One region of the Bacillus atrophaeus genome, then DNA from elsewhere that is predicted to be linked to it. Evidence: riboswitches for the same ligand, from Rfam matches in the RefSeq annotation. Region 1 holds a riboswitch; the other holds the start of a gene.
What was found. A riboswitch is a leader RNA that binds a small molecule or an ion and turns the genes downstream of it on or off. The one in region 1 is predicted to bind cyclic di-AMP.

Region 1 (9,713 bases):
TTTCTTTCTGCAGGGTGAACAACATGCAAGCACGGAAAAGGAGAAGTCATCATTTGACATCACTGGAGCCGTTTTAACCGGATGTCTTTCTGTCACCGCAGCCTATACATTCATTCATCTGCACAAGTGGGGCTTTTCATCAGGCTATGTATGGGCAGGTATTGGCGGAAGCATTTTTATTCTCCTGATCTTATTGATAGTAGAGTATAAAGTGAAAAATCCTTTTATCTCAATTAAAATGATGCTGATTCCAAAGCCTGTACTTGGATTATTCATTATAGCTGCGGGGACTATTGCTATTGCAGTAAGCCTCTCGGCGTTTCAGGGCCTGCTTCATGAGATGTATGATATTTCACGAGAACACCTGCTTCTTTTGAATATGAGCCTTTTGATCGGAGTGGCCATTGCTGCTGTGATAAGCGCTCTCTTTTTTGATAAAATCGGACCGGGGATGCTCGGAATTATAGGTTCTCTCACTCTCGTTTTTGTTAATTTTCAATGGATTCATATAGAATCTCAAATGTCTTTATATATGTTTGCCGCCATTTTTATCATGTTGGCAGCGGGAACCGGACTGACAGTTGCCGCGGGTTTGATGGGACTGCTTTAGGCGGCCCTCTTCCGGATCTTGTAAAGAGAATGACAACTGTTCAATTTTTGAGGCTCTTTGTATATATGGGAGTGCCAATATTGATAGGCTATTTTACGAAAAAGGATTCTGCCGGCAGACTCCTGACATCGAATACAGGTGTGGATCAAGAAGGAACCCAATCATTGCATGAAGCGCTGATCGCCACCTATCACGATCTTTTTCTTGTGTCCTTTATTTTAAGTTTGATTTTAGTATGCTTATCGTTCTTTATGAATGCTACAGGCATGGGCCACAAGTTAGCTCACAAACCCCATGATAAACGTGAGAAACATGCAAAACAGGTATTTCAGCAAGTTGCCGGATTCACTCATCATAAAGTGATTCATGATAAGGAATATCGGGATGCGCTTAAAAATTTTAACAAGCCGGGTTTGACAAAAAGCGATACATGAGATACTTTTAGTAACTATATATGTTAGGGCAGAACCCTTTCTCATAACGAGAAAGGGTTTATTTTATTTTCATAATAAACTAGGTTATTGTAACTATTCTCCTCCGGTTTCCGTCAGACTACTAGTACTCTAACAGGAGACAGAACAAAAACGATTCTAATATAACTGTTCTTTTTCATACGACCGCTTGAAATGCGTATGCAGCAATGTATGAACAAGTTTGGCGTATCCGCAACTTTTTCCCTAAGGAATTGAAAAATATTAGAAGTGCAAGTAAAATTCTTAAATGTATCGTTCTTTTACACTCGTCATCTTTTAATTAAAGGAAGGTTCTTATGTCCCGAAAAAAATCAAAACTTAAACTCTTTATATCTGTATTTTTCGTTGCAGCGACTGCTCTTGGGTTGTTTGTTCTTGTGACAACTTTATCAAAACCTATCGAAACAGCCAAAGAACCTGAGGAAATTGATGAGAAGCAGGTATTTATTGACAGTCTTTCAGGTCATGCGCAAATTTTATATGAAAAATATCACGTGCTTCCCAGCATCACAATCGCTCAGGCCATTTTGGAATCAAACTGGGGAAACAGCGAACTTGCATCTGAGGCCAATAATCTGTTTGGGATTAAAGGGGATTATAAAGGAAAGCACGTCACCATGGAAACGGACGAATTTGAAAAAGGGGAAAGAAAAACGATTCGTGCAAAATTCCGGAAATACCGCACATTCTTTGAATCAATGAATGATCACGCCAAATTATTTGTCCGAGGCACGTCATGGAACAAAAAGAAATATCAGCCTGTACTAGAGGCCAAAGATTATAAAAAAGCGGCCGTTGCCCTCCAAAAATCCGGTTATGCGACAGACCCTGATTATGCAGACAAAATCAGCAGCATAGTCGAGAATTACGGTTTGGATGAATTCGATCAAGTAAACCCTTCTATCAAATCAGTAGATTTAAACGGCTCAGTTAAAGATAATGCGTTTGAAGATGTTTGGTCGAAGCCTTCTAAAGATGCAAAATCTATCAAACTATCTTCCGTACAGGATTTTGTCGGGGAGAATATTAAGGTAGTCTCTAAAAAGCAAAAAGGCCAATCAGTCTGGTACCAATTCCAAATCAATGATAAATTAGTCGGCTGGGTTGATGATTCAGCTATTCAATTGAGTGAGGAAACGTAAGCGCGGATCGGCTGCGATAATCAATATTTTAAATTTTAGTTCCAATGGAGGAAATATACGGTATAATAATTCACAGCAGTTTGTATATTCATACACCAGCGGAGGAATAAATATGCAATAGAAGAAATACGCCTGCCTTTACGATATTGGCCTATTTCACTTTTTTGCGGGCGTTCTTTTTATTTTGTATCGAGCTCTATAATGCAGATAACCTTGAACTGAACGAAAAAGGGTACTACATTCTGTGATGATTCTTGTGGCGGTTGGCGCAATCCTCACTCAAAAGGTGACAAGAGACAACGCGGAAGATAACGACATCATTGCTGAGCAGGAAAAAAACAAAACCACTCACATGCAGAATGAAAAAGCTGGCGCCGACGCGCCAGCTTTTTTGCTGTTATCCTGTAAATACTTCACCGTCAGGATAGCGGATATTTGATTTTTCAGTTTTGGCGAATGAAAAAACCAATGTCAAAGGGCCGATTCTTCCAATAAACATTATAACAATGATGATACATTTGCCGGCTGTTGACAATTCCGGGGTCAGACCCATAGACAACCCGACTGTACCAAAAGCTGAAAAGGTCTCAAATACGATCTGAAGAAATGGAGCATGTTCTGTGATAGTGAGGGCAAAAATGCCTATAAACACTATAAATAAACTGATGACGCTGACAGCTAAGGATTTAATGATCACGGCGTGTTTAACGGTACGGCGGAAAATAACGGTATCTTTATTTCCTTTTAAAAACGCGATAACAGACATCATGATAACGATAAAGGTAGTCAGTTTTATTCCGCTCGCTGTAGAACCGCTGCCGGCACCGATAAACATCAGAAGCAAAATGAACACAAGAGTGCACTCTCTCATGCTGCCGAAATCAACAGAGTTAAATCCGGCAGTTCGAGGGGTCACAGCTTGAAAATACGAGGCCCATAGCTTATCAGTAAAATGCATAGAGCTGAGAGTGCCTGGATTGCTGTATTCAAGAGTCAGAATCACAAGCATTGCAAGTACGTTTAATAAAAGGGTGCCTGAAAGCATCAGTTTAGTATGAAGCGAAAACGCCTTAAACCGGCGATATGTCCATATATCATACAAAACCGTAAACCCGATTCCTCCTGTAATAAATAAGAAGGTAATGATAATATTGACCGCAGGATCATTTGCAAAACCCATTAAATTATCCGGCCATAAAGAAAACCCGGCGTTGTTAAAAGCGGATACTGCGTGAAATAAACTGGTAAAAAGGCCGTATCCCCATCCGTATTCAGGTACAAAACGAAAAGACAAAAGGAAAAAGGCTGTCAATTCAATGCTGATTGAAAACATAAACAGTACTTTTACGAGACGTATCACTCCGCCGATTGTTGATTGATTCAACGCTTCTTGAACGAGCATTCTTTCTTTCAGGCCGATTTTTTTCCCTAACATAATGACGATGAGCACGGCGAATGTCATAAAACCAAGGCCGCCGATCTGGATCAGAGCCATGATGACAATCTGGCCAAATACAGTAAATTCAGTCCCGGTATCAACAACAGCCAGCCCTGTAACTGTAGTCGCCGAAGCAGACGTAAAAAGAGCATCAATCCACGTTAAAGGCCCATTTGACGCGATTGGCAGCTTTAGCATCAATGAACCTATCATAATTGTAAGGAAAAAACCTATCGCTAGCACTTGCGGCGGGGAAAAACGAACCCATTTGATCACAGTTTCCTTTTGAAACGTCACCTTCGTCTACATCCCTTCGTTTTCAAAACGTTTAATATCTCTTTTATGGCCCATCAGCACAAGACAGTCTTGTTCATGGATGACCGCTTCCGGCGCGGGAGAAACGTTAATCTCACCATTATGCTTAATGGCCAGAATGGTGCAGCCGTATTTTGCCCTCACATTCAAATCAAGTATAGATTTAAAATGCAGTTTTTTCGTAGCGAGCAATTCGACGATACTGTATTCCTCAGATAAATCAATGTAGTCGAGAACATTTTCGTCAGAAAGGCTTTGCGCGATTCTAATTCCCATGTCTTTTTCGGGATGGATGATCCGATCGGCGCCTATTTTTTCAAGCACTTTATGATGATAATAATTTTGAGCCTTCACCCAGATATTCGGTATGTCCATCTCTTTTAATAATAACGTTGTCAGAGTGCTTGCTTGGATATTTGCTCCGATCGCGACAATGACATATTCGAAATTGCGGATCCCCAATGAATTCATCTCATTTTCTTCCGTCGCATTTGCAACAACCGAATGAGTTGCAAAGGAGGAGTGCGCGTTTACTTTATCTTCATTTATATCTACTGCCAGCACTTCATGGCCCATTCTGTGCAGCTCTTTACAGATGCTTCCCCCAAAACGGCCGAGACCGATTACAGCAAATTGTTTATTTTTTATTCTCCCCAATTTTCATGACTCCTTATAAACATAATGATCTATCGTAAAAAGATAAAAAAAGACCATTACAAAAAATGGCCGCAGAATAGACCTCCTCTCTGTATACGCCTGCGAGGTTAGCTGTCGGGTTAGGGATTCAGAGTACCCCTTCTTACAACGTAAGATTCACCCCAAGATCGCTTTTTGAAACGATCGAAAATGGTTCCCCCGTTCATGTGTGATTAAGCGGTAAAAGAGACTGTATTGATGGATCACTCAAGAATGTACTCCTGTTTCAAGTGTTTGTCAATAAAATTTATAAGATGGGAAAAATACAAAAAAAAGACCGATACAAGCAAGTACTGCTTGTGCCGGTCCTTTGAAAAGATTAGTTGCAATTACAAGGCTTTGTAGGCGGTGTGCTGCGCTTTTCTACAACAATGCTATCTTCCGCATAAAACTTCGAACCGATGCTCAAAGATTTATTTTCTGCACGGAAAGTATATGTACCGGCAGCAGGAAGTGTTTTATTGTTTAACTTCAATTTAAATTCTGCAGCGCCTAGTAAATCAAGGTTCAATGGAAGTCTTACCGTTTTTCCGTTATTAAGAATCTGTCTTTCGCGCAACGCATGCCCGTTGACAAAATCCTTTGTTGTCGCAGTAAATCCGCTCGGTAATGTAAACTCCATCACACCTAAACTAAGAATCGTGTTTGGACGGTAAGTCAATTCAATATCAGAAAACGACCATTCTTGTTTGCTTGTGCCAGTGATTTTTGCAAATAAGGATGCAGTTGCTGTCGTATGCATAGTAGGTTCATTGGCAGCTGACTTAGATTCAGCCGCAAAAGAAGTAGCAGGAACGGCCATCAGTAATACAAGGCCCAATAAACTTGTGATCAAAGAAGCGAATAGCTTATGTTTCATGTTAGTTAAATCCCCCTAAAAGTAGTTGTAATTGTAAATCCTGGCCCACCCTTATTTTCACCTCCTTCGAGGATTGTCGACCAATTTTTACCTATTAAAATTATCATCAATTGTTTTGGAAGTAAATGGGTTGTTATTCCTATATTTTCAAGATGATTATCATGCAAAAAAAAACACAAAACGACAAAATGAAAGAAAAAAACGCCTGTTTTCACTCAGGCGTTTTTCCTTCGGTTTCTATAGGGATAAATTTGAAAATCTCTCCGCTCTGAACGGATTCTGCAAGCCGCTTCAGCCAATCATAATATGCTTTAGAGCTTTCCAGCTGTTCATATAAATGCCTGGCTTCATTTCTTGATTCCTCATGAAGTTCTTCCTTCTCCAGCACTGTTTGTAAATCAGCCTGGGCCTCCTCAATCGCTTTCAGATTAACCTGAACCTCCCGCTCCCATTTAGGAGGGAAAAAATTCGTGAAAAACTTAAAGAAATCCTTTTCCGCCACAAATGTATGCTTTCTGATTCCGCGGTGAAAGGTTTTTTTCACGACATTTAAATCCTGAAGCTTCTTTACCCCGGTGCTCATGCTGGGCTTGCTCATTTGCAATTCCTCGCGCATTTCATCAAGCGTCATTTCATCCCGCATATACATTGTTCCATATAATATCCCGACACTGCGGGTGATTCCGTAGAGATCCATCGTTTCAGCAATTGAATCTATCACAAGATCTCTTGCTTGTTCTATAGCTGCGAATTCTGGATTTTCATCCATACTGTCCCTCTTTTCCTTTAGAAGATTAAATTTGTTAAGTCATTTCTTTATGTTCTTTATCTTAACGAAACACAGAGAAAAGTCAAAACAAAAAATAAAACAAGCAGGCTTTGACAGCATAAAAACCATATGATACATTTAAATTGTTAAAAACATTAAATTTTTATTTAACAAACTTACTTTTCGGTAAGGAGGGCTTATATGAGTCAAACATTATATGTTGACGGTGAATGGATCAGCGCAGAAAAAAAGCAGATCCGAAGCATTATCAATCCATTTAATCAAGAAGAAATTGCAACAGTCAGCGAAGGGGAACGGGAGGATGCTGTAAAAGCAATCGCAGCCGCCCGAAGAGCCTTTGATGAAGGAGAATGGTCAAACCTTCCGGGACTGGAACGCGGCAAGATTGTTCTGAAAATTGCGGAATTAATCAGACGAGATCTGGACGAATTAGCAGAACTTGAATCGCTCGATACTGGAAAAACATTAGAGGAAAGCAAAGCGGATATGGATGATATCGCAAATGTCTTCCAATATTACGCCGGACTTGCGGATAAAGACGGAGGAGAAGTTATTGCATCTCCGATTCCCGATTCAGAAAGCAGAGTCGTCAGAGAACCGATCGGCGTCTGCGGACAGATTACCCCTTGGAATTATCCGCTCTTGCAAGCAAGCTGGAAAATCGCTCCGGCATTGGCTGCTGGAAACACGATCGTCCTCAAGCCGAGTGAAATCACGCCGCTGACGACAATCAAAGTATTCAAGCTGATGGAGGAAGCCGGAATTCCAAAAGGTGTCGCAAACCTAGTATTAGGCCCTGGCGCAACGGTGGGTGACGAGCTTGCCAGAAACATAGATGTTGATTTGGTTTCATTTACAGGCGGCATCGAAACAGGCAAAAAAATCATGCAGGCCGCAAGCGGAAACGTCAAAAAAATTGCGCTTGAGCTGGGCGGTAAAAATCCGAATATCGTCTTTAAAGATGCTGATTTGGAAACGGCTGTTGATCAGGCGCTGAACGCCGTTTTCTTCCATGCCGGCCAAGTCTGCTCCGCAGGATCAAGATTGCTTGTGGATGAAGCCATTCATGATCAGTTTTTAGAAGAGATTGTGAAACGGACGAAGCGCATTAAGCTCGGAAATGGCTTCCATGAGGATACAGAAAGCGGACCGCTTATTTCTGCGGAACATAGAGCTAAGGTTGAAAAATATGTGGAAATCGGGATCGAAGAAGGTGCAAAGCTGGAAACAGGCGGCAAACGCCCTGAAGACCCAGCGCTTCAAAATGGCTTTTTCTATGAACCTACGATTTTCTCAAACTGTAAATCTGGCATGAGAATTGTTCAGGAAGAAGTGTTCGGCCCTGTTTTAACAGTTGAAACCTTCAGCTCAGAAGAAGAGGTTATCGCACTTGCGAACGATACCATTTATGGTTTGGCCGGAGCGGTTTGGTCAAAGGATATTGAAAAATGTGAACGTGTAGCCGCTCGTTTGAGAATGGGTACAGTTTGGATCAACGACTTCCACCCATACTTTGCACAAGCGCCTTGGGGCGGTTATAAGCAATCCGGATTTGGACGCGAACTTGGTAAAATCGGGTTTGAAGAATATACAGAAGTCAAACACATATACCGCAATACAAAACCAGCTGCAGTTAATTGGTTTCATTCATAAGAAGGAGGAGATTATAAATGACTTTAAATATGAAAGTAGAAAGCATGCATAAATTCCATACATTCGAAATTCCAACGGTGATCAAGCACGGAATCGGCGCGGTGAAACACGTAGGGGAAGAAGTGGGCGCACTAGGCGTTTCAAAAGCGCTGCTTGTGACTGACCCTGGAATTTACAAAGCGGGAGTCGCGGATCCGGTTATTGAATCATTAAAGGAAGCGGGCATAGAAGTCGTCCTTTTCAATAAAGTAGAACCAAACCCTCCTGTTCGGCTTGTTAATGAAGGATCAACTATTTATAAAAAAGAAAACTGCAACGGTTTGGTCGCTGTCGGAGGCGGAAGCTCTATGGATACAGCAAAAGCCATCGGAGTAGAAGCGACACACGAAGGAAGCGTGCTTGATTATGAAGCAGCAGACGGAAAAAAACCGTTAGAAAACCGTATTCCTCCGCTTACAACGATTCCGACAACAGCTGGAACAGGTTCAGAGGTAACGCAATGGGCTGTTATTACAGATGAAGAGCGCGAATTCAAGTTTAATACAGGCGGACCGCTGATCGCCGCTCACTTAACAGTAATTGATCCTGAGCTTCATGTTTCTATGCCTCCTCATGTAACGGCAATGACGGGAATCGATGCGCTTGCTCACGCAATTGAGTGCTATACAATGAAATTTGCCCAGCCGATCACGGATGCCGTGGCGCTGATGGCGATTGAATACGGGGCGCACTACATCAGAAGAGCCTTTGCCGACGGAGAGGACCTTGAAGCAAGATACGGAATGGCACAGGCTGCAATGCTTGCCGGCCTTTCATACGGAAGCGAATCAGCAGGCGCGGCACACGCGATGAGCCAAACACTTGGCGGCATTATTCCTGTTGCTCACGGCCAATGTGTCGCAGCAATGATGGGACCTGTAATGGAATTCAATTGGAAAGGGTATCCTGAGAAATTTGCTCGTATCGCAAAAGCATTCGGCATTGATACAAGCAATATGTCTACAGAAGAAGCGGCGAAAGCATCTGTAAACTGGATGTATGATCTTGTAGAAGACTTAGAGGTTCCGACTTTAGAAGAGCAAGGCGTATCACCTGATATGATCGAGCGCTTATCTAAAGAAGCGATGAAAGATCCCCAAACATTCGGCAATCCGAGAGATTTAAATGAAAAAACGTACAACTGGATTTATAAACGCTGCTTTAACCTTACGCCTAAAACAGTATAATGAAACACCCCGCTCCTTTACAGAGCGGGGTTTTTTTATGATAAGATAATTGAAATAGTTGGAAATCAATAATAGAAAAAGGATGTGCCGGCATATGTGGAAGCGTCTTGCTGCTGCAACAGAAGGGCTTTATATTGCGGATACAAAGAATTTCGTTACAAAACAAATGGATGAATTGCATTTTGATTATGGCGGCATACCCGGTGATCTGCATTTCGGACTTACAAAACGGGCCGGTGCGCGGGAGCCGATGTATAAAAGAGGGACTGAAATTTTCAATCGCAGACAAATTTCAATTGTCTCTGCTGAAGAATGTGCAGAAATCGCCGGGAAAATGGGCGTGCCCGAAATTTTTCCAGAGTGGCTCGGTGCGAATGTGGAGATCAGCGGCCTGCCTGAACTGACTTCTTTACATGAAGGAAGCAGACTGATTTTTCCAAGCGGGGCCGCGTTATTGTGTGAGGGGGAAAACCATCCGTGTATACAGCCGGGAGAGGTGATTCAATCTTAT
Region 2 (9,713 bases), 1.6 Mb from region 1:
CCTTTCCTATATCATGCCGGATGCGTTAGCGGTGTTAAAGAAGAACGGACTGATAGATGAAGAAACTGTACAGCGGAATCTGAACGTTCTTTATCATGCACCTCTTAAGAACGGCTTTTTGCCGAAAACGTACAACACAGAGACGGGAGAATATAAGTACGACAGTGAAGTCAATGTCATCGACCAGCTGTATGCCGCACTGCACTTGAAAAAGGGAGATGAAAAAGCGGCGGCTGCAGCAAACTGGGTTAAGCAGGAGTTTGAAGCAAACGGAAAGCTGTACGGACGGTATTCAGCGGAAACAAAAAAGCCGGCGGTTCAATATGAATCACCGTCTGTTTACGCCTTGGCTATCCTATTTTTGGCTGAACAAAAAGAAGACACCGCCGTTATCAAGGCGTTATATGAAAAAATGACCGAGTTTGAAACCCTTGATCCGCTGAAGACACATTATGGAGGATATATGAGCGGCAATGACACGCACTCTTTCGACAATTTGCTGCCGCTTTTGGCTGAAAGGAAGCTTTTTAATGAAAATATCATTCAATGACACTCAAAAAATCTTTAGTTATTTTGTTCTGCTGGCTGCGGCCCTATCCATCTTTATTTATTACGTATCGCCGCAGCAATCAGAAGGCATTCTCATCATCTGCATCACCCTGCTCGTCATTGGCGCCGGGGTATGGTTCGGCCCGGTGTACTCGCTTGTGATCACCCTCATCGTTTTGTTTATTCTCGGGAGCTTAATGCTTTGGTTTCAGTCCGTACAAGTCGCGCTCTTTTCCGCGGCTGAAGGGCTTAAAACACTTGTGATATGGGGTGCCGCACTGCTCCTGTTTTCCTTTATTTCTGGAAGAATTCACGATTTGGCCGGAGGGCTGGGCAAGTCGGTCAAGCATCTGCAAGCCGAGATCAAGAGTTTTGTAGCGGTGGACAGAGTGACAGGCTTCGATAACAAACAGAGAATGAAGCTTGAATTATCAGAGGAAATGAAGCGCGCAGAGCGATATGGCAATTCCTTCGTCTTTTTGCTGCTCCACATGCACTACTTTAAGGAGTTTAAATCCTTATACGGAGAAAAAGAAACAGACCGCCTGTTTACATTCGTCAGCCGGCAAATCAGATCAAGTGTGCGGGAAACGGATAAAAAATTCCGTCCCTCTGAGGAACGGTTCGGTATTGTGCTCACGCATACGCCGGCAGAACACATGCCGGCCGTTTTGAAAAAATTAAAAACACAATTGGACACTTACCGGCTGCAAAACGGAAAATACGTATCATTAACCTTTCATGTGTGCTTCTTGCCTTATCGAGAAGACTTAAAAACCGTTGAACAATTTTTAGAAGAACTGGAAAACGAGATGATGATGAATGAACTATAACGTAATACGACTGCTGTGTGCCGCGGCGCTTCTGGTATCGTCTGCTTTTTTTCCAAGCCGGGCTGAGGCGAAGCAACAAAACGGGATTCTGATCATCTACTCAAGTGTAGACGGAAAAGAGTCAGCAAATGTCAAAAAACTCGATTTGCTGGCCGGGCATTTTTCCTCCCATGTCACTGTGCGCAAGGATACAGATGTCAAAGCATCGGACATGGCAGGTAAAGACCGTGTGATCTATTACGGACAAACAAAAAGAAAGCTTAATCAAAAGCTTGTCGCTCTTATCAATGATAGGAAAGAGCCGCTGATCAGCCTCGGTTATAACGCGGAGCAGTTTAGCCGATTTGCTCATCTGAGTCTGAAACGCAAGGAAAACATATATCAGATTCACAGCAATCAAGAGAAAACCGATATCTCATTGGAGAACGGGCTTAACGTGCTGGAGGTATCGGCTTTGAAGGGACAGGCGTTGGTGACCTATAAATCATCTGACGGACAGACACATCCTTTTATCTGGAAAACGAAAACGTCAGACTATTATATCGGCCTGACTGATTTATTAAACGACAATTTGATTACGGCGAAGCAGCTTAGAGAAGCCTTCGGTGAAACCCCGGGCAGCACCTTGCTCTACCTGCGGCTTGAGGATATCAGCCCGATGTCGGATGAAAAATTGCTGCTTCAGGCAGGTTCCTTTCTGTCTAAAAGAAACATCCCATTTGTCATGTCCGTTATTCCGGTATATCTGAATCCAGAAACAGGCGACAAGGTCTATCTGTCTGACAGGCCTAAGATGGTCAAAGTTTTAAAAAAACTGCAAAGTATGGGAGGCAGTGTGATCGTTCACGGATACACACATGCCTATCGGTACAGTGAAACCGGGGAAGGCTTCGAATTTTGGGATGCCAAGGCAGATCAGCCGATTACAGAGGAAAACGCGGAAGACACGCCTGCCGTACTGGAAAAAGAGCAGAATTTCCCGAATGAAACGGCGTATCACAGCTATCTCCGGCCGTACCGGGACAATGAAAACACATACACACGAACAAAGCTGAAGCTTGCCATTGAGGATTTAACAGCGTCCGGCCTGTACCCATTGTCCTTTGAAGCGCCTCACTATACGATGTCTGAGCAAGGCTACAAGATTGCTTCAGACTATTTCTCAAGCATATTCGGACAGGTGCAGCTCAGTGATACGACGTGGAAAACATCCGGCACCGCTCCGTTTCTGACAACGCCGAGCATGCTTCACGGAATGACGCTGTATCCTGAGACCATTGGATTTGTCGATACGTCTGACCGAAACCCCCTCGGTGATATAGAAGATCACATTTCCCGGATGATTGATTTTGAAGGCGGGGTTGCCGGAGGGTTTTATCATCCGTATCTCGGCATGAAGTATCTGCCCGAGCTTGTGGATCAAATGGAGCGTATTCCGAACGGTGAATGGCTTGATTTAAAGAAAACAAAACAGACTGTTAAAACGGACAAAGTCAAGATCACTACAAACGGAGACGGCACCATCCATGTGGAAAACAAGCTTAACTTCTTTACGGAGTTCGTTAAACATCACCAGCAAAGCCCGCTGGAAAAGGCCTTGTGGATTCTCTCGGCAGTGGTGCTTTTATTTGTTGTCATGTTTGTTATATATACCTTTTATTTAAGAGCCACATTGAAAAAACGAATCTTTAAGGAGAGAAGAAACCTTGGGTAATGTTCTGTTCTTTATCTCGCTAAGTTTAATATGGGTTATGCTTCTCTACCACATGTTTCTGATGCAGGGCGGATTTCGCCACTACATGACCTTTGAGCGGAATATCCCGAAGTGGAGAGAAAACATGAAGGAGCTTCCGAAGGTCAGCGTCCTGATACCCGCCCATAATGAAGAGATTGTGATCAGGCAGACGCTAAAAGCCATGGTCAATCTCTATTATCCGAAGGACCGTCTGGAAATTATCGTGGTAAACGACAATTCATCGGACCTGACGGGTGATATCGTAAATGAATTTTCGAGGCAATATGATTTTATCAAAATGGTCGTCACCAAACCCCCGAACGCCGGAAAGGGAAAATCCTCAGCGCTTAATTCCGGTTTTGCTGAATCAAACGGTGATGTGATCTGTGTATATGACGCCGATAATACGCCGGAAAAAATGGCGGTGTATTACCTTGTCCTCGGCTTAATGAATGATCAGCAGGCAGGCGCGGTTGTAGGGAAATTCCGCGTCATCAATGCTGCGAAAACACTGCTGACGAAGTTTATCAACATTGAGACCATTTGTTTTCAGTGGATGGCACAGGGCGGAAGATGGAAATGGTTTAAAATCGCGACAATACCGGGCACCAATTTTGCTATCAGAAGAAGCATTATCGAAAAGCTTGGCGGCTGGGATGACAAAGCGCTGGCGGAGGATACTGAACTCACTATCCGCGTCTATAACCTCGGCTATCATATTCGCTTTTTTCCTGCGGCGGTCACATGGGAGCAAGAACCGGAAACGTGGAAGGTCTGGTGGCGCCAGCGGACAAGATGGGCGCGCGGCAATCAGTATGTCGTACTGAAATTTTTGGCGCAATTTTTCAGGCTGAAACGAAAACGAATTATCTTTGATTTGTTTTATTTTTTCTTTACGTATTTCTTATTTTTCTTTGGCGTCATTATGTCAAATACGATTTTTGTTGTGAATTTATTTTATGATTTACACCTGTCAGTCGGATTGTTGGCGATGATTTTGTGGATACTTGCCTTTTTCTTATTTATGACGGAGGTTATGATCACGCTAAGCATCGAAAAAACAGAAATGAACAGGCAAAACGTGTTCATCGTGTTTCTGATGTATTTTACATACTCACAAGCATGGATTGTGCTCGTTATCTATTCATTATTTGTTGAGATTAAACATCGGCTGTTCAGACAGGAAGTAAAATGGTACAAAACCGAACGATATAACCAAAATAAAAGCGGGTGACCTTTTTGAAAAAAGCAATCGTATTATGTACAGCCTTTATGCTGATCGCAATGGAGGGCCGTGCGGCTGCCGCGTCCCAAGAGCTGCAGGTCGACAGTTCCATTTTAGGAAAAGGAGACCGTGCCGAGGCCAAGCAGCAGGCGCTCACAAGTGATTTGATTACACTGTACGGATCAAGAGACAGCTCCGAATTGACTTACCAAATTCCGGCGGGTGCGTCTTCTGAAAACCAGCAGCTAGTGATCGAGTATGAGGCCTCTGACTTATTAATTTCCCCATCTTCTTTAACCGTTGCCATTGATAATGAACCGGTAAAAACCTTAAAGCTTGAGGGGATATCAAAGCACAAGTCATTGAAGCTTTCATTGAACAAAAGCCAATCTGCGCAGGGCTATCACAGCATGTCATTGAATTTTTACGGTGTACTGAAAGAGGGCGTTTGTGTCAGGCAGGATACGTCGGGCAACTGGATCAAAATATATCCTGACAGCCGTCTGATGCTTGCCGAAAACAGTAAATCAAAGGGAGCGACACTTGATCATTTTCCTTATCCCTTTGCCCAATCAGGAAATACTGATGAAGAAACGGCGATTGTCATCCCGGACAAGCCAAGTTCTGCGGAAATTGAAGCAGCCGTCAAAACAGAGGGCTATCTCAAATCTACAGACAGCAAGATCAACATTACGTATCTCAATGAATCAGAAGCGAAACAAATCGATAAACCGACCATTTTCATAGGAGCTGATCAACATTGGAACGGCAAGGTAAAACAGCTCCTTGAACAAGCCGGCTTGAAACCGGAAGGAAAAAAGCTTCTGCTGGCTGAAAGAATACTGAAAGCAAAGGACAAGCAGCAGCCTGTTCTGTTTGTGACGGCGAAATCAGATCATGTGATGGCTGATAAAATCAGTGTCATCACCGATCAAACATACACATCACAGCTGAGCGGCGAAACCTTAATGATAGACAAGCTGCAAAACAATAAACAAACAGCGGACAATGAGCTGACACTGGCGAATTTTGGCGCCGATGATATCACCATCGGGTCTGCGAATACATCATCACCGCACTACTTTTACCCAACAACAGCCGTTTACGATAAAGATCAATCGGCAAAGCTGTCGCTTAAGCTGAAAAAATCTGAAACCATTCAAAAAGCGGAAACAAGAAGCGGCACAGCCGAATTGAAAGTCATGATTAACGGACAGCCGCATTCTGTCAGACTTGATGAGTTAGGCAAAGAAGATAAAGCCGGATATTATCACGTCTCACTGAAAGTCGATCCAAAACTAGTGCAGAAGAACCGCTACATAGATATACAATTTGTGGCGACAGGATTAAAACAAAACAACCCGTGTATAGATACGGATGAAGAGAAATGGCTTTTTATTGATAAAAGTAGCACGCTGTCATTCCCTGAAAGCGATACAGCGGCAGCAGCCGATTTTCAAGCATGGCCGCTTCCTTACGCCGGAGACCGGAACAATCCGACGCTGATCATCCTTCCTGACGGCGTAAGTGTGTCAAAACTGAAAGAATTGTCGCTGCTTACAGACTCATTTGGCAGCGACGCCCAGCAAGCCTTCACGATAAAAACATCATCAGAAGTACAGGGGAAAGATGTAAAAGGCCGCCATCTCATTTTTGTCGGCGACGTGAACCAATTCCCGCTTCTGAAGGGGCAAGCGTCAACCCTTGCCGTTCCAACGGAGAAAAACGGAACGTATGATGTATCGGGCTTCGATATGCTGAATGAAACGACAAAACAAGTCGCGTTTACACAAGCATCTTTATGGGATTCAGGTTACAGCATGGCCGTTTTTGCTCCTTTATCGGGGAAAGGTGCATCAATCACAAAAGAAATGATCAGTTTTCTGGACAGCAACAATGACACAGCGACTGTTATCAATGAAACAAGCAGCCAGCAGATATTCACAAACCACCAGCAGCTGCAATCAAAAAATAATGATTCTGAAACAGAAAAAACAGGCCAAGACAAACAGCCGGACCTTTTGTATATCAGCTTATTGGCTGCCATCATCGTCATAGCCGCAGTCTTGATATGGTATACGGCACGGCGAAGAAAGAGAAAAAATGACAGAGGGCGGGACGTATCATAAAAAGAGGCGAATCAGCCTCTTTTTTTTATGGCCATTCACGGCTTCTTATGGATTGCTGCTTGTATAATATGAAAATGTCACAAAAAATGGATTAGTTATTCCAGTTTTGGAACAAGAAATTTTATTCTTTATTCTAGCCATTTTCCCTCTTTACAACCCGTCATAACGGGAGTATGATCTCTCTTATAAAACATATCGCTTAATCTGTTAAACAGAGCGGGGGACCCATTTCGGCGGCATTTTGCCGCTTGGGGTGAATCCTTTTTAGGTAGGGCTAACTCTCATAGGCCCGAATCCGACAGCTAACCTCGTAAGCGTTCATGAGAGGAGATGAATGAAACCTGTGTTCGATTTATGGCACAGGGGCATCCGTTTGCCTCTGTGTTTTTTGCTGTTTTCTTTTATCGAATGGTAAATAAGACAGAGATATGATTGCCAAAAGGGACTTAGAATGTGGGACTGTTCATTTTAAAAGGTAAAGGGGAAGAAGACACTCATGTTACATTCAATCAAACGATTTTTGATTGGAAAACCGTTAAAATCACAATCAGCCGGAGAACAAAAATTGACAAAGCTAAAAGCGCTGGCCATGCTCTCATCAGATGCTTTATCATCGGTTGCTTACGGAACGGAACAAATATTGATTATTTTGGCTGCGGTCAGTGCGGCCGCATTCTGGTACTCAGTGCCGATTGCCGCCGGTGTTCTTATTTTGCTTCTGGCGCTGATTCTTTCATACAGACAGATTATATACGCGTATCCGCAGGGCGGAGGCGCGTATATGGTTTCAAAAGAAAATCTCGGAGAAAAACCGGGTCTGATCGCAGGCGGATCACTGCTTGTCGATTACATTTTAACGGTTGCAGTCAGCATTTCCGCGGGAACAGACGCGATTACCTCGGCGTTTCCCGGATTGCATGATTATCATTTGCCGATTGCTGTTTTGCTTGTCATCGTTATCATGATTTTGAATTTGCGGGGCTTGTCCGAGTCGGCGTCCATTCTGGCCTATCCAGTTTACCTGTTTGTAGTGGCACTCATCATCTTGATCGCGGTCGGCACGTATAAGCTCGCGACCGGCCAAATCGACACTGCCCACCATACGCCGATCGGCACGCCGGTCGCCGGAATTACACTGTTCTTATTACTAAAAGCTTTTTCATCCGGCTGTTCGGCTCTTACAGGGGTGGAGGCCATTTCAAACGCGATTCCGGCATTTAAAAATCCGTCAGCTAAAAACGCGGCCAAAACACTGGCAATGATGGGGATTTTGCTCGCTGTTCTGTTTACCGGCATCACGCTGCTCGCGTTCGGATACGGAACGGCGCCGAAACCGAACGAAACGGTTATCTCTCAAATCGCCGCAGAAACATTCGGCCGAAACAGTTTTTATTATGTTATACAAGGCGTTACGTCACTTATTTTAATTCTTGCGGCAAATACGGGTTTTTCCGCTTTCCCGCAGCTTGCCTTTAACTTGGCGAGAGATCAGTATATGCCGCGCATGTTTACGGTAAGAGGAGACCGTTTAGGATTTTCAAACGGCATTATCTTTCTCGGCGTTGCGTCGATCCTGCTCATTCTTTTATTTGGCGGACAGACCGAACATTTAATTCCTTTATACGCAGTCGGCGTATTTATTCCGTTCACTTTGTCGCAAACGGGCATGTGCGTCAAATGGATCAGGCAAAAACCGAAAGGCTGGGCGGGCAAAATGATGATCAATGCAGCCGGCGCCGCGATTTCTTTTATGGTGCTGTCGATATTGTTCGTGACGAAGTTTCATCTTGTTTGGCCCGTGCTTATATTCATGCCGCCGGTCGTTCTGTTGTTTTTTGCGATCAAAAATCATTATACTTCTGTCGGCGAACAGCTGCGCATCGTCAATAAACCGGCAGAGGAAATTAAAGGAACGGTTGTTATCGTGCCGATCGCCGGTGTCACAACCGTAGTGGAAAAATCAATTCAATATGCGAAATCCTTATCAGACCAAGTGATCGCCGTGCACGTTTCATTCGATAAAGAACATGAGAAAAAAGTCGAAAAACGCTGGGAAGAGCTTAACAACGGAGTCCGCCTCGTCACGCTCCACTCTTCATACAGAAGTCTGGTGCATCCATTCGATAAGTTTCTGGAAACGGTAGAAGCAAAAGCGAGAAAGCGTCAATTTTCCGTTATGGTGCTGTTTCCGCAATTTATCACAAAAAAACGCTGGCATACGATTCTGCACAACCAATCAGCCTTCCTGCTGAGAGTCCGGCTGTTCTGGAAAAAAGATATCATCGTCGCTACATTGCCTTATCATTTTAAGAAATAAATGACGAAAGAGACCGGGGATCACTTGCCCCGGTCTTTTTTTCTGTGAAACTTTACATTGGATTTATTTGTTTAAATGATAGTGAAAGGCGGATGATCATGAAAACACAAGGAGCTTTTGTGGTCGTATGCAATAAAGAGCAAGGCATTTTACTTGTAAAACGAAAAGAGGTACCGCTGTGGGATTTGCCCGGCGGAAGGGCTGAACAAGATGGTTGAAGAATGGAAACGGGGCACATCATTGACATTTCATACAAAATAGGTGAGTACGAAAGACCGAAATTTCATGCTGTGCAGCATATTTTCAACAGCAGGATTACGGGCGGCAAAGCACTGAAACACGGTACAGAAACCGCAAACACAAAATGGTTTCATCCCCATCGATTGCCGGCTCTCATGATTCCGAACCGAAAAGAACAAATTAATGATTTTACAAGTAAGGCTATGAATCTGAAAAAAGTACTGCCGAATCACAGTTTCCTTGCGACTCTCGATCTGCTTAGAAAAAAATTCACCAGATCAAACGTATCCACTAGGTTTTAACAAACTCTTCCTGTGGTATGCAATAGGTAAAAGGAGGATACGGCATGTCACACAAAACAGCAGGACAAGCAGTAACAGAATTGCTAGAACAATGGGGAGTCAACCATGTATACGGAATTCCCGGAGACAGCATTAACGAATTTATTGAAGAGTTAAGGCATGAAAGAAACGAATTGACATTCATTCAGACCCGCCACGAAGAGGTGGCTGCGCTTTCTGCCGCGGCTGAGGCTAAACTCACCGGCAAAATCGGCGTCTGCCTTTCCATCGCGGGACCCGGAGCCGTACATTTGCTGAACGGCCTGTACGATGCAAAAGCGGACGGTGTTCCGGTGCTTGCCATTGCGGGACAAGTATCATCCAATGAAATCGGACGGGATTAT

Region 2: it holds a riboswitch for cyclic di-AMP, as region 1 does, so the genes downstream of both, AAHT65_RS09360 (APC family permease) here and AAHT65_RS01300 (potassium channel family protein) in region 1, are expected to answer to the same signal.

The regions. Positions count from the first base shown of each region.
Region 1 is NZ_CP154443.1:220,229-229,941, reverse strand. It holds partial or broken gene AAHT65_RS01320 (MFS transporter) at 1-1,044, shown strand, start outside; gene AAHT65_RS01315 (glucosaminidase domain-containing protein) at 1,380-2,225, shown strand; partial or broken gene AAHT65_RS01310 (YiaA/YiaB family inner membrane protein) at 2,336-2,588, shown strand; gene AAHT65_RS01305 (TrkH family potassium uptake protein) at 2,623-3,960, opposite strand; gene AAHT65_RS01300 (potassium channel family protein) at 3,967-4,635, opposite strand; cyclic di-AMP (ydaO/yuaA leader) riboswitch at 4,716-4,864, opposite strand; gene bslA (biofilm surface layer hydrophobin BslA) at 4,994-5,533, opposite strand; gene cudC (choline uptake/conversion transcriptional regulator CudC) at 5,745-6,302, opposite strand; gene betB (betaine-aldehyde dehydrogenase) at 6,504-7,976, shown strand; gene gbsB (choline dehydrogenase) at 7,994-9,202, shown strand; gene AAHT65_RS01275 (MOSC domain-containing protein) at 9,297-9,713, shown strand, end outside.
Region 2 is NZ_CP154443.1:1,819,070-1,828,782, forward strand. It holds gene AAHT65_RS09335 (lipoprotein YdaJ) at 1-550, shown strand, start outside; gene AAHT65_RS09340 (diguanylate cyclase domain-containing protein) at 531-1,382, shown strand; gene AAHT65_RS09345 (DUF2334 domain-containing protein) at 1,393-3,096, shown strand; gene AAHT65_RS09350 (glycosyltransferase family 2 protein) at 3,089-4,351, shown strand; gene AAHT65_RS09355 (cellulose biosynthesis cyclic di-GMP-binding regulatory protein BcsB) at 4,357-6,471, shown strand; cyclic di-AMP (ydaO/yuaA leader) riboswitch at 6,658-6,803, shown strand; gene AAHT65_RS09360 (APC family permease) at 6,968-8,788, shown strand; partial or broken gene AAHT65_RS09365 (NUDIX hydrolase) at 8,887-9,330, shown strand; gene AAHT65_RS09370 (pyruvate oxidase) at 9,375-9,713, shown strand, end outside.